3 regions of the Stenotrophomonas sp. 22DLJC03 genome follow, and region 3 is predicted to be linked to each of the others. Evidence: predicted binding sites of a transcription regulator. Region 3 holds the regulator's gene; each other region holds the start of a gene.
The links. The regulator HrcA, encoded in region 3, represses chaperone genes, less so after heat shock. The targets are predictions, from matches to a motif close to TTNGCACTCNNNNNNNNNGAGTGCNAA.

Region 1 (4,452 bases), on a different contig from region 3:
GCAACGAAAAACCCCGCCTTGCGGCGGGGTCTTTCACAGCAGCAGAGAAGCGTGCCGGCCCAAGGCCGGCCGCTTCCGGTGCAGCACAGGACCTTAGAAGTCCATGCCGCCCATGCCACCCATGCCGCCCATGCCACCGGCGCCACCCATGGCCGGCTCGTCCTTCTTCGGAGCTTCGGCAACCATGGCTTCGGTGGTGATCATCAGGCCAGCGATCGAGGCTGCGTTCTGCAGCGCCGAACGGGTCACCTTGGTCGGGTCCAGGATGCCGAACTGCAGCATGTCACCGAACTCGCCGGTGGCGGCGTTGTAGCCGAAGCTGCCGGTGCCTTCCTTGACCTTGTTGACGATGACCGACGGCTCTTCGCCGGCGTTGGCAACGATCTCGCGCAGCGGGGCTTCCATCGCGCGCAGGGCGATCTGGATGCCGTGGTTCTGGTCTTCGTTGGCACCCTTCAGGCCAGCCAGCGCGGAGACCGCACGGACCAGGGCAACGCCGCCGCCCGGGACCACGCCTTCTTCAACGGCTGCACGGGTGGCGTGCAGGGCGTCGTCGACGCGATCCTTCTTTTCCTTCATTTCGATTTCGGTCGAGGCACCGACCTTGATCACGGCAACGCCACCGGCCAGCTTGGCCACGCGTTCCTGCAGCTTCTCGCGGTCGTAATCCGAGGAGGTGTCCTGGATCTGGGTCTTGATCTGCGCAACGCGCGAATCGACCGCAGCCTTGTCACCCACGCCATCGATGATGGTGGTGTTTTCCTTGGAAACCTGCACCTTCTTGGCGCGGCCCAGGTCCTTGATGGTGGCCTTTTCCAGCGACAGGCCCACTTCTTCGGAGATCACGGTGCCGCCGGTCAGCACGGCCATGTCTTCCAGCATCGCCTTGCGACGGTCGCCGAAGCCCGGAGCCTTGACGGCCACGACCTTGACGATGCCACGGATGGTGTTGACCACCAGGGTCGCCAGCGCTTCGCCTTCGACTTCTTCAGCGACGATCAGCAGCGGCTTGCCGGCCTTGGCGACGCCTTCCAGCACCGGCAGCAGGTCACGGACGTTGGAGATCTTCTTGTCGTGCAGCAGGATGAACGGGTCATCCAGATCAGCGGTCTGCGACTGCTGGTTGTTGATGAAGTACGGGGACAGGTAGCCGCGGTCGAACTGCATGCCCTTGACCACGTCCAGCTCGTTGTCCAGGCCCGAGCCCTCTTCAACGGTGATCACGCCTTCCTTGCCGACTTCCTTCATCGCGTCAGCGATGATCTGGCCGATCGACTCGTCCGAGTTGGCCGAGATGGTGCCGACCTGGGCGATCGCCTTGTCGTCAGCGGTCGGCTTGGAGATGCTCTTCAGCTCGTTGACGGCGGCCACGACGGCCTTGTCGATACCGCGCTTGAGGTCCATCGGGTTCATGCCGGCGGCAACAGCCTTGGCACCTTCGCGAATCAGGGCCTGGGCCAGCACGGTGGCGGTGGTGGTGCCGTCGCCAGCGTCGTCGTTGGTGCGGGAAGCAACTTCCTTCACCATCTGCGCGCCCATGTTCTCGAACTTGTCAGCCAGTTCGATTTCCTTGGCGACGGAGACGCCGTCCTTGGTGATGGTCGGAGCGCCGAAGCTCTTTTCCAGCACGACGTTGCGGCCCTTCGGGCCCAGGGTGGCCTTGACGGCATTGGCGAGAACGTTGACGCCGCGCACCATGCGCGAACGGGCGTCTTCACCGAAACGAATATCCTTGGCAGCCATTGCAGTTACCTCTTTGGTAGCGCCGGGCGATGCCCGGCGGCTGGGAATTGGAGATCAGGGGATGAAGCAGGTCGCGCCGAAGCTCAGCCGATGACGGCGAGCACGTCGTCTTCGCGCAGGACCTTGTACTCGACGCCTTCGCTCTTGTACGAGCTGCCGGCGTACTGGCCGTAGATGACCTTGTCACCGACCTTCAGCGACGGAGCGCGCACGCTGCCGTTGTCCAGCGGCTTGCCCGGGCCCACGGCCACGACTTCACCCTTGGTGGACTTTTCCTTGGCCGAATCCGGGATCACGATGCCACCGGCGGAGATTTCGTCGGCTTCGATCGGCTTGACCACAACGCGGTCGTGCAGCGGCTTGATGCTCATGAGAGACCTCTTAAGTTATTGATTGGTCTGAAAAAGTCTGGCGATGTTAGCACTCACCCAAGGTGACTGCCAGCATTGCTCGCGAAAAAGCCCGACGAATCGGGAGCAGGACAGAGATGGAGCTGGCCCCGGGCCTTTCAAGGCCGATCCCGCAAAAAAATTCACCGCCCGGCAAAGCCGCACCCAGGTGCTGCGTGAAGGCGGGGTTCCGCGTGCAACGCGACAAGCGGATGCCCGCAACCCTCGACATTTGGTGATACGCGTCGCACTGTCAGATATCTGACGTTCATTTACGACAAAGTGTCACTGGATCGGCCTTAGGCTCGGCCGCGCATTCCCAATCACAAGGAGTAGTCGATGCGATTGCTGTCCCCGCTTGCCGCTGCCTGCCTGCTGGCACTGGCCGCCGCGCCGGCCCAGGCCGAGGTCTTCATCAACGAACTGCACTACGACGACAGCACCGCCGCCGGCGACGTCGGCGAAGCGATCGAGGTCGTGGCCACCGCCGGTGAGGATCTGTCCGGCTACCGCCTGTACCTCTACAACGGCAGCAATCCGTCGGCCGCCACGGTCTACGCCAACAATCCGGTTCCCGCCGGTACCGCTGCAGGCTGCGGCAGCGCCAGCATCGCCGTGGTCACCTACCCCACCAACGGCCTGCAGAACGGCCCGAACGATGGCATTGCCCTGGTCGACGCCAGCGGCAAGGTGGTCCAGTTCCTCAGCTACGAGGGTGCCATCACAGCGTCCGGCGGGCCCGCGGCCGGCATGACCAGCCAGAACATTCCGGTGGCCGAGACCAACAGCACGGCCCCGGGCACCTCGCTGCAGCTGACCGGCAGTGGCAGCCAGTACGCCCACTTCACCTGGGCCGAGTCGGCCAGGCAGACCTTCGGCAGCTGCAACAACGGCCAGACCTTCAGTGGTGGCGGCACCCCGGGCCCGAACACGCCGCCGTCGGTGTCCACCACCACCCCGGCCCAGGGCAGCAGCACCTTCCCCGCCGCCGCCGACCTGGAAGTGGTGTTCAGCGAGACGGTGAACCTGGCCAGCGGCGCGTTCGCCCTGAGCTGCGGCACTTCCGGCAGCGTACCGCTGACTTTCCCGTCCAGCGGCCGCAGCGTGAAGCTGTCCACCAACACTGCGCTGGTGGCCGGTGAAGCCTGCCGCTTCGACATCCGCGCCGCGCGCATCACCGACCTGCAGGGCGCACACCCGGCCGCCGACAGCCGCATCGCCTTCGCCGTGGCCAGCACCGGTGGCAATCCGGACCCGGGCAACCCGGGCGTGCCGGCCGGTTACTACTCCAAGGTCAACACCAGCAGCCCCAGCCAGCTGCGCTGTTCGCTGCACGCCACCATCAAGGGCCACACCGCCTACTCGTACAGCGGCTCGGGCACCAGCACCTGGACCATTCTGGAGATCGCCGACGAGGATCCGAACAACAGCGGCAGGATCCTGGATGCGTACCGCAACCGCAGCTACGCCAAGGGGACCGATCGCGCCGGCAGCGGCGGCGGCCTGAAGTACAACCGCGAGCACACCTGGCCGAACTCGCTGGGCTTTGCCAGCACCACCGGCGACAAGGGCCTGCCGTACGCGCCGTACACCGACACCCACATGCTGTACCTCACCGACGCGCAGTGGAACGCCGACCGCGGCAACAAGCCGTTCGGCAAGTGCGACGCCAACTGCGGCGAGCGTGCCACCGAGGCCAACAACGGCCAGGGCGGCGGCAGCGGTGGCTATCCGGGCAATTCGAACTGGGTACGCACCCCGGACGGCAACGGCGGCACCTTTGAAGTGTGGGGTGCACGCAAGGGCGACATGGCGCGTGCGGTGCTGTACATGGCCATCCGCTACGAGGGCGGCAAGGATGCGGCCACCGGCCAGTCCGAGCCGGACCTGGAGCTGACCGACGACCGCAGCAAGATCGTCAAGACCAGCAGTTCGCCGGCCTACATGGGCCTGTTGTCGACGTTGATCGACTGGCACCTGGCCGACCCGCCGAGCGCTGCGGAACGCGCCCGCAATGACGTGATCTACAGCTTCCAGGGCAACCGCAACCCGTTCATCGACCATCCCGAATGGGCCACCCCCGCCCTGTTCACCTCGGCCAAGCCGGCCACCTGCCAGCTGGCCAACTGACCGCGCAACGCAGCGGTCCATTGCCGCCGCCGGGCCCTGACCCGGCGGCGGCCCTATACTCGACGGTCATGTCGACCGTCGATCCCGTCCTGTTGCTGTTGACCACCTGCCCGGACCGGGCCAGTGCCGAGCGCATCGCGCACGCGCTGGTTGGCGAGCGCCTGGCCGCGTGCGTCACACGACTGGAGGG
Region 2 (4,452 bases), on a different contig from region 3:
CCGAAGGTGATCGAATTCAACGTGCGCTTCGGCGACCCGGAAACCCAGCCGGTGATGCTGCGCCTGCAGTCGGACCTGGTGGACCTGGTGGAAGCGGCGATCGATGGCCGCCTGGACCAGGTGGATGCGCAGTGGGATCCGCGCCCGTCGCTCGGCGTGGTGCTGGCAGCCAAGCCGTACCCGGAAACGCCGATCACCGGCGAGGTGATCTCCGGCCTGGATGATGTGCCGGCAACGGCCAAGGTGTTCCATGCAGGAACGACGCTGGATGCGCAGGGCCAGGTGCTCAGCGCCGGTGGCCGCGTGCTGTGCGTGGCGGCGTTGGGCGACAGCGTGCGCGACGCGCAGGCGAACGCGTATGCGGGTGTGGCGAAGGTGACCTGGGCCAACGAGTTCCACCGCAACGACATTGGCTGGCGCGCGATCGCACGCGAGGGGTGAGGCCGGCGCCGCTGCCACGCATGGCGTGGCCGTACGGGCGCCACACCGCCGGGGTAGATCCACGCCATGCGTGGATGAGCCCCACAAACGAGAAAGGCCCGGCGATGCCGGGCCTTTCTTCGTTCCAACGCCCTCCCGCTTACGCGGTGAACAGCGCCTTCATCTTCTTCAGCGCGTTCGCTTCGACCTGGCGGATACGCTCGGCCGATACGCCGTACTCGTCCGCCAGTTCCTGCAGCGTCACCTTGCTGTCGGCATCCAGCCAGCGGCGGCGGATGATGTCGCGCGAACGCGCATCCAGTTCGGCCAGGCCTTCGCGCAGCAGCTGCATCTGGTTGTCTTCGCTGTCCGCACGTTCGTAGGCCATCGACGGGTCTTCGTCGTTGGCCACCAGGTACGCGGCCGGCGACGGCGGCGCGTGCTCGTTGTCCTCGTCGGTCGGCGCATCGAAACCGATATCGCGACCGGACAGGCGCGACTCCATTTCCATGACCTCGCGCTCGGACACGTTCAGGTCCTTGGCCACTGCGCTCACTTCAGCCGCGTTCATCCAGCCCAGGCGCGTCTTCGACTTGCGCAGGTTGAAGAACAGCTTGCGCTGCGCCTTGGTGGTGGCGACCTTGACGATGCGCCAGTTCTTCAGGATGAACTCGTGCATCTCGGCACGGATCCAGTGCACCGCGAAGGAGACCAGGCGCACGCCCATCTCCGGGTCGAAGCGCTTGACCGCCTTCATCAGGCCGATGTTGCCTTCCTGGATCAGGTCGCCCAGCGCAAGGCCGTAGCCGTTGTAACCGCGGGCCACGTGCACTACGAAGCGCAGGTGCGAATGCACCAGCTCGCGGGCGGCGTCCAGATCGTTGCCGTCGCGGAAGCGACGGGCCAGGTCCTGTTCGTCATCGACCGACAGCACCGGGATCTGGTGCACGGCACCGATGTAGGCGTCCAGCGAACCGAGCGCACTGGGAATCGGGAGATTGTTTGCCACAAGGGCAGTAGAGGTGTTCTGGCTCATAGGCACCCATCTTAGCAGTCCGGGATTTGGACTGCTAAAGGAGGAAAAAGTTCCAGCATCCTATTGATGCAACACTGGTCCCAAACAGAGCCCTACCGTAGCGCGATTTGATGACAGTGGCGAGCACGCTTTTCGGGATTCACAATCCCTTGGAATTCAATCAATTACCCACCGGAAACCGGCGATTTCCGGTCAAGCGGAGCTGAACGGGCCGTCCTGGAGGTCCATTCAGGCCAGGAGACGTTGCCCGGTGTTCAGGCCCGAGGGCTGAGGGGTGACCCTTTACTACTAAGAAACCCGTTGACAGCCACCCGGCGACATGCTCCGATGCATCAACTAATTCATACGTAGAAGCGCATGGCCCGCCCTGTCTCGCAGAATCCCACTCCCGCCGAGCAGGCCATCCTGGACATCCTCTGGGACAAGGGCGAAGCGTCCGTGCGCGATGTGGCGGATGTGCTCGGCCAACACAAGCCGGTCGCGTACACCACGGTGCTGACCATGTTCAACGTGCTGGCGAAGAAAGGCTTTGTCAGTCATCGCCAGGAAGGTCGCGCCTACATCTATCACGCCACGCTCAGCCGCGAGCAGGCCCGCCGGCAAGCGCTTGACCATCTTCTGCATCAGTTCTTCGACGGCTCACCGAACGTGTTGGCACAGCACCTGGTGGACGAACGCGAAATCGACCGCACCGAACTGCAGGCACTGCAGCAGCGCGTCAGCGATGCCAGGGCCGGGAGGAAGGAATGAACCTCATCGACCTGGCGATGGCATTGGGCGTACGACAGTTGCTGTTGTCCGCAATCGTGCTGCTGCCCGCGCTGTGGCTGGCACGGCGGCGGGCCCTCAGTGCCGAACAACGTTCCTGGCTGCTGACCGCAGCGATGGCAGCGGCCCTGCTGCTGCCACTCAGCGCCTTCCTGCCGGGCTGGTCGACCACCCTGCCCGCACCGGCACCGCCCGCGGCCGCGTTCCACCCCATGCCCGGCGAGGGGGCAACGGCGGAAGAAGCCATCTTCGAAGCCGGACGACAGCCCGACATCTACTACGTCGAACTGCCGAAGACCCTGCCGACACTGCTTGCACTGCTGTGGCTGCTGGGCACCCTGTGGCTGGGCATGCGCCTGCTGGACGCGACGCTGCACGCACGCCGGCTGCGGCGGCTGGCGCAACCGGCGACCGCCGGACTGCGCGCGGTCCTGGCCGACATCGTGCCCGCCCACGTGACGATCGCCACCTGCGCCGTCGACGGGCCGATGGTCGTCGGCCTGTGGCACCCGCAGATCCTCCTGCCCCGCCCCTTGCTGGCACGCCTGGACAACAATGTGCTGCGCGACATCGTCCGCCACGAGGTTGCACACCTGCAACGGCGCGACCTGTGGACAAGCACGCTGCTGCGGGCGGGAACAGCACTGTTCTGGTGGAATCCGCTCCTGCACCTTGCCCAGGCACGCCTGGCGGTACTGCGCGAGATGGCCTGTGATGCACGCGCTGCGATGCAGGCACGCGAACCGCTGGACTATGCAGGTTCGCTGCTGGCCAGCGTCGAACAGCTGCAGGCCCTGCGCGAGGAGGCGCCGACGCTTGCACTGGGTATGTTCAGTGCGCGCAGCCAGCTGGCGCAGCGCATTGATCAGCTGGTGGACGCCGGGTCACCCACACCCCGGCACCGCAGCCTGTTGGGGCTGGGCCTGCTGCTTCTGCTGGCCTGCACCGGCACCGCCGTGGCCATCTCACCACGGCTCGCCCCATCACCGGCTGCCAGCGCCTCCGATACGCGCGTCATCAAGCTGTTCCAAGCCGCCAGCACGCATGACGTCGCGCAGGTCCGTCTGTTGGCGGCGGCCGGCGTCGATCTTGATGCGCGCGTGCTCGGTGATGGCACGGCGCTGATCCAGGCCATCCGTGCACGCGATCCGGCGATGGTCGACACGCTGCTGCAACTGGGCGCCGACCCCGATCGTGCCGCGCTGGGCGAAGGCAATCCGTTGATCGTCGCCTCCGCGTTGGGCCTGCAACCCATCGTCGAGCAGCTTGTGCAGGCTGGTGCCGACGTCAACCGGGTCGTGACCTATGACGAGACACCGCTGATAAATGCCTCGCGCGAAGGGCACCTGGTCACCGTGCAGTACCTGCTTGCTCACGGCGCCGACATCAACCTGGGCGTGGAAGCCGACGGCTGGCTGGGGCGCTGGCGGACACCGCTGAACCAGGCTGGCAACGCGGCCGTGCGCGATTACCTGCTGGCGCAGGGCGCCCGCCGCGAACGACGCTGACGCCTCCGCCGCATCGCCTCCTGCGCTGCGGCGGTAACCCGTTCCACCCGCAACGACTGGACGCGACAGGCGTGCGTGGCACCGCGTGCGCCGATCCCGCCCTTCTTCCACTCCTGCAAGGATGTCGATGATGAACCGCCTGTTGCTGTGTTCGCTGCTGGTCTCCCTTGCCCCGTTCCACGTGATGGCCACTGACGCCAGCGCTGAAGACGCTGCGCGCTTTGCGCAGGCTATGGCCCATGGCTTGCGCCCCAGCACCGCGCAGCTGGGCGCCGCGCTGCCGCAGTGGTCGATCGAAGAACGCCTCGCCCACTACAAGGTACCGGGTGCCGCCGTTGCGGTGATCCGCGATGGGAAGGTGGTCTACGCCGCCGGATACGGCCTGCGCCAGGCCGGCACGCGCGACGCGGTGGATGCCGATACCGTGTTCTCGGTCGGCTCGGTCAGCAAAATGGGCACTGCGGCAACCACCCTGAGGCTGGTTGCTGCCGGCAAGGTCTCGCTGGAGGAGAACATCGACCATCGCCTGCGCCGCTGGCACCTGCCTGCCGATTCGCAGGGACAGCACCCGCCGATCAACCTGCGCATGCTGCTCTCGCACACTGCCGGCTTCAACGTGCATGGCTTCCAGGACTACCAGCCCGCCGAACGCCTTCCGACCTTGCTGCAGACACTGGATGGAATGGCGCCTGCAAAGAATGAACCGGTACGCCTGATCCA
Region 3 (4,452 bases):
GTTGGTCTTCTTGTCCTTGGCCGACACGTGCAGGATGCCGTTGGCGTCGATGTCGAAGGACACTTCCACCTGCGGCAGGCCACGCGGGGCCGGCTCGATGCCGGACAGGTCGAACTTGGCCAGCGACTTGTTGAAGCGGGCCTGTTCGCGCTCACCCTGCAGCACGTGCACGGTCACCGCCGACTGGTTGTCCTCGGCGGTGGAGAACACCTGCGAGGCCTTGGTCGGGATGGTGGTGTTCTTTTCGATGATCTTGGTGAACACACCGCCCATGGTTTCGATACCCAGCGACAGCGGGGTCACGTCCAGCAGCAGCACGTCCTTGACGTCGCCGCCCAGCACGCCGCCCTGGATCGCAGCACCCAGTGCCACGGCTTCGTCCGGGTTGACGTCCTTGCGCGGTTCCTTGCCGAAGAACTCGGTCACCGCCTGCTGCACCTTCGGCATGCGGGTCTGGCCGCCGACCAGGATCACTTCGCTGATGTCGCTCGAACGCAGGCCGGCATCGTTCAGGGCGACGCGGCACGGCTCGATCGACTTCCTGATCAGCTCTTCCACCAGCGACTCCAGCTTGGCGCGGGTCAACTTGATGTTCAGGTGCTTCGGACCCGACGCGTCAGCGGTGACGTACGGCAGGTTCACTTCGGTCTGCTGGGCGCTGGACAGCTCGATCTTGGCGCGCTCGGCAGCATCCTTCAGGCGCTGCAGGGCCAGCGGATCCTTGCGCAGGTCGATGCCCTGGTCCTTGTTGAACTCTTCAACCAGGTACTCGATGACGCGGTTGTCGAAATCTTCGCCGCCCAGGAAGGTGTCACCGTTGGTGGCCAACACTTCGAACTGCTTTTCACCATCGACGTTGGCGATCTCGATCACCGAAACGTCGAAGGTGCCGCCGCCCAGGTCGTACACCACGATCTTGCGATCCTTGTTGTCGCCCTTGTCCAGGCCATAGGCCAGCGCGGCCGCGGTCGGCTCGTTGATGATGCGCTTGACGTCCAGGCCGGCGATGCGGCCAGCGTCCTTGGTTGCCTGGCGCTGGCTGTCGTTGAAGTAGGCCGGCACGGTGATGACCGCTTCGGTGACCTTCTCACCGAGGAAGTCCTCGGCGGTCTTCTTCATCTTCTCCAGCACCTTGGCCGAGATTTCCTGCGGTGCCATCTTCTTGGCATCGCTGGTGGCCACCCAGGCATCGCCATTGTCATGGGCCAGGATGCTGTACGGGACGTGCGCGATGTCCTTCTGCACTTCGGCGTCGGTGAACTTGCGGCCGATCAGGCGCTTTACCGCGTAGAAGGTGTTCTTGGGGTTGGTGACGGCCTGGCGCTTGGCCGAGGCACCCACCAGGACTTCGCCGTCCTTGGTGTAGGCGACGATCGACGGAGTGGTGCGATCGCCTTCCGAATTCTCGATGACGCGGGCCTTGCCGCCGTCCATGATCGCCACGCACGAGTTGGTGGTGCCGAGGTCGATACCAATGATCTTGCCCATGGGGGAGACTCCTGAAGAATGCTGTTTAGGTCAGTCCGGCCGTTCGGCCGGTGGATGAATACGAAGTGGGGGAGGCCCGTGGAACATTCAAGCCATCCTCCGAACGCTGTGTTTCCGGTTGTCCGGCGCGTTCAGCGTCGGGTCGGGCGCGGGCCGTGCCCGCCTCCCGGCCCCGCGGGGGTCAGTCGGCCGCCACCACCACCAGCGCCGGCCGCAGCAGGCGCTCGTTGAGCAGGTAGCCCTTCTGGAACACGGTCACCACGCTGCCCGGGGCGGCACCCGGAGTCGGCACCTGGCTGATGGCCTGGTGATGCTCCGGATTGAACGGCTGGCCGGTCGGGTCCAGCAGGACCAGGCCGTTGTCGCCGGCGACCTTCAGCAGCTGCCGGTAGGTCAGCTCCAGGCCTTCACGCAGCGGATGGGCATCATCGCCGGCGGCCTTCAGGCCGGCATCCAGGCTGTCGAACACCGGCAGCAGCTCGCCCAGCAGCTTCTCGTTGGCGAACTTGCGGGCCTGCTCGATGTCGCGGGCAACGCGCTTGCGCTGGTTCTCGAGGTCGGCGCGTTCGCGCAGTACATCGGCCTTGACCTGCTCAAGCTCGGCGCGCAGGCGCTCCACTTCGTCGTTCACGCCGGCGGCGGCGGCCGCATCGGCGGCACTCTGCTGGGATTCGATATCTGGATGTTCGTGGTTCATGTCTGGGTCCCTGGCGGTCAATCTCCGCCTCCACCCACCCTAGTGTGGGCGGGATGCTGCGTTTCAAGCGTCGGATGTTCCGGGAGTACGCCCGGCCGGTGAAAAGGCCGCGCCGAGCACATCGGCGGTGGCCTGGACCAGCGGGATCATGCGGTCGTAGGCCATCCGCTTGGGCCCGATCACGCCCAGCACGCCCAGCACCTGGCCATTGGCGGTGTACGGGGCGGTGACCAGCGAGACGCCCTGCAGCGGCATCATCCCTGTCTCCTCACCGATGAAGATGCGCACGCCCGGGGCCTGGATGGTGCGCTCCAGCAGCTGCAGGATCTCGCGTTTGCTGGAAAACAGCTCGAACAGCTCACGCAGTCGCTCCAGGTCGGACAGGTCCTGTACTCCCATCAGCCGGGTCTGGCCGGCCACCAGCATGTCGTCGGCCGGCGGCTGCAGCGCCTGCTCGGCCAGCTCGATGCTGCGCGCCAGCAGCTGCTCCAGCTCCGAGCGGGCGTCGCGCAGCTCCAGCAGCAGGCGGGTACGGATCTCGGCCATCGGCAGGCCGGCGAAATGGGCATTGAGGTAGTTGGCGACCTGCTCCAGCTGGCCTGGCGCGAAGTCCTGACGGGTCTCGATGACGCGGTTCTGCACCTCGTTGTCGGCGAACACCAGGATCGCCAGCACCCGGCGTCCATCCAGCGCCACGAAATCGATCTGGCGGAAGGCGAACTGCTCGCGCCGTGGCGCGCTGACCACGCCGACGAAATGGCTCATCGCCGACAGCAGTTCCGAGGCGCTGCCGAGCAGGGCCTGGGTGCTGCCGCCGCCCGCCAGCTCCTGACGCAGGCGGGCCAGCTCGCCCTCACCCGGCGGCTGCATCTGCAGCAGGCTGTCGACGAACACCCGGTAGCCATGCGCGGTCGGGACGCGCCCGGCCGAGGTATGCGGCGACGCCAGCAGCCCCAGGTCTTCGAGGTCGCCAAGGATGTTGCGGATGGTGGCCGGGCTGACCTCCAAGCCGGCCACGCGCGCCAGCGTCTGCGAGCCGACCGGCTCGCCGTCCTGGATGTAACGCGCGATCAGCGTGCGCAGCAGATGGCGCGCACGCGGGGCAAGCTGGTCGGGAGAACCGTGCATGGAATCAACCTGTGAGACACGGACACTAGATAATGGCGGCGCATCACCTTGGCAAGTCATTGGACCTCCCTCGCCCACGTGCTAGCGTTGCGCGGCTGCTGATACCCCTTACCCATGCTCAGACATCTTTCGATCAAGGATTTTGCCGTTGTCCGCGCCACCGAACTGGAGTTCGGGCCCGGCATGACGGTCGTTTCAGGCGAGACCGGCGCCGGCAAGTCGCTGATGGTCGACGCCCTGGGCTTCCTGTCCGGCCTCCGCGCCGACAGTGGCGTGGTCCGCCACGGTGCCGCGCGCGCCGAGCTTTCCGCCGAATTCGCGCTGGACCAGCTGCAGGCCGCACGCCAGTGGCTGGCCGACAACGAGCTGGACGATGAGGAACAGTGCCAGCTGCGGCGGGTGATCCGCGCCGATGGCGGTTCACGTTCGTGGATCAACGGCCGCCCGGTGACGCTGGCACAGCTGGCGGACCTGGCCGGATTGCTGGTCGAAATCCATGGCCAGCATGAGCAGCAGGCCCTGCTGACGCGTCCGTCGCAGCTGGCCCTGCTCGACGCCTATGCCCGCAACGAGGACGAGCGCCGCCAGGTGCGCCGTGCCGCCGCCGCCTGGCAGACGCTGGTCGACGAATCGCTTGCCCTGTCGCAACAGGGCGACGTCAGTGACCGGATCGGCTTCCTCGAACACCAGCTGCGCGAGCTCGACCGCGAGGACCTGGAGCCGGAGTCGATCACCGCACTCGGCGCCAGCCACCGCCGCCAGGCCCATGCCAGCGCCCTGTTGAGCGCCTGCCAGGCGGCCAGCAACCAGCTCAACGGCGACGACGGCAGTTCCGCGCTGGACCTGCTGCAACAGGTCCGCCACGAGCTGTCGAGGCTGATCGAGCACGACCCGCGCCTGGGCGAGGTGGACGGCCTGATCGAGAACGCCTCGATCCAGCTCCACGAAGCCCTGTCGCTGCTGGACCGGGTGCACGATGACCTCGACGCCGACCCCGAGCAGTTCGAGGAGAACGAGCGTCGCCTCGGCCGCCTGCACGACCTGGCCCGAAAGCACCGCGTGCCGATGGACGAGCTCGGCGCGCAGCGCGAGCGCATGCATGCCGAAGTGGAACAGCTGCGTGGCGCCGACGAGCGCCT

Region 1: AC13GA_RS12700 (co-chaperone GroES) is a predicted target of HrcA. The motif match lies at 2,161-2,187, and genes of this name have one in related genera.
Region 2: rpoH (RNA polymerase sigma factor RpoH) is a predicted target of HrcA. The motif match lies at 1,468-1,494, and genes of this name have one in related genera.

The regions. Positions count from the first base shown of each region.
Region 1 is NZ_JBSPUG010000003.1:441,874-446,325, reverse strand. Features, by position in the region: gene groL (chaperonin GroEL) at 94-1,743, opposite strand; gene AC13GA_RS12700 (co-chaperone GroES) at 1,827-2,114, opposite strand; gene AC13GA_RS12695 (endonuclease) at 2,472-4,262, shown strand; gene cutA (divalent-cation tolerance protein CutA) at 4,331-4,452, shown strand, end outside.
Region 2 is NZ_JBSPUG010000003.1:394,179-398,630, reverse strand. Features, by position in the region: gene purD (phosphoribosylamine--glycine ligase) at 1-441, shown strand, start outside; gene rpoH (RNA polymerase sigma factor RpoH) at 581-1,456, opposite strand; gene AC13GA_RS12475 (BlaI/MecI/CopY family transcriptional regulator) at 1,814-2,206, shown strand; gene AC13GA_RS12470 (M56 family metallopeptidase) at 2,203-3,732, shown strand; gene AC13GA_RS12465 (serine hydrolase domain-containing protein) at 3,863-4,452, shown strand, end outside.
Region 3 is NZ_JBSPUG010000005.1:87,795-92,246, reverse strand. Features, by position in the region: gene dnaK (molecular chaperone DnaK) at 1-1,488, opposite strand, end outside; gene grpE (nucleotide exchange factor GrpE) at 1,670-2,185, opposite strand; gene hrcA (heat-inducible transcriptional repressor HrcA) at 2,249-3,313, opposite strand; gene recN (DNA repair protein RecN) at 3,428-4,452, shown strand, end outside.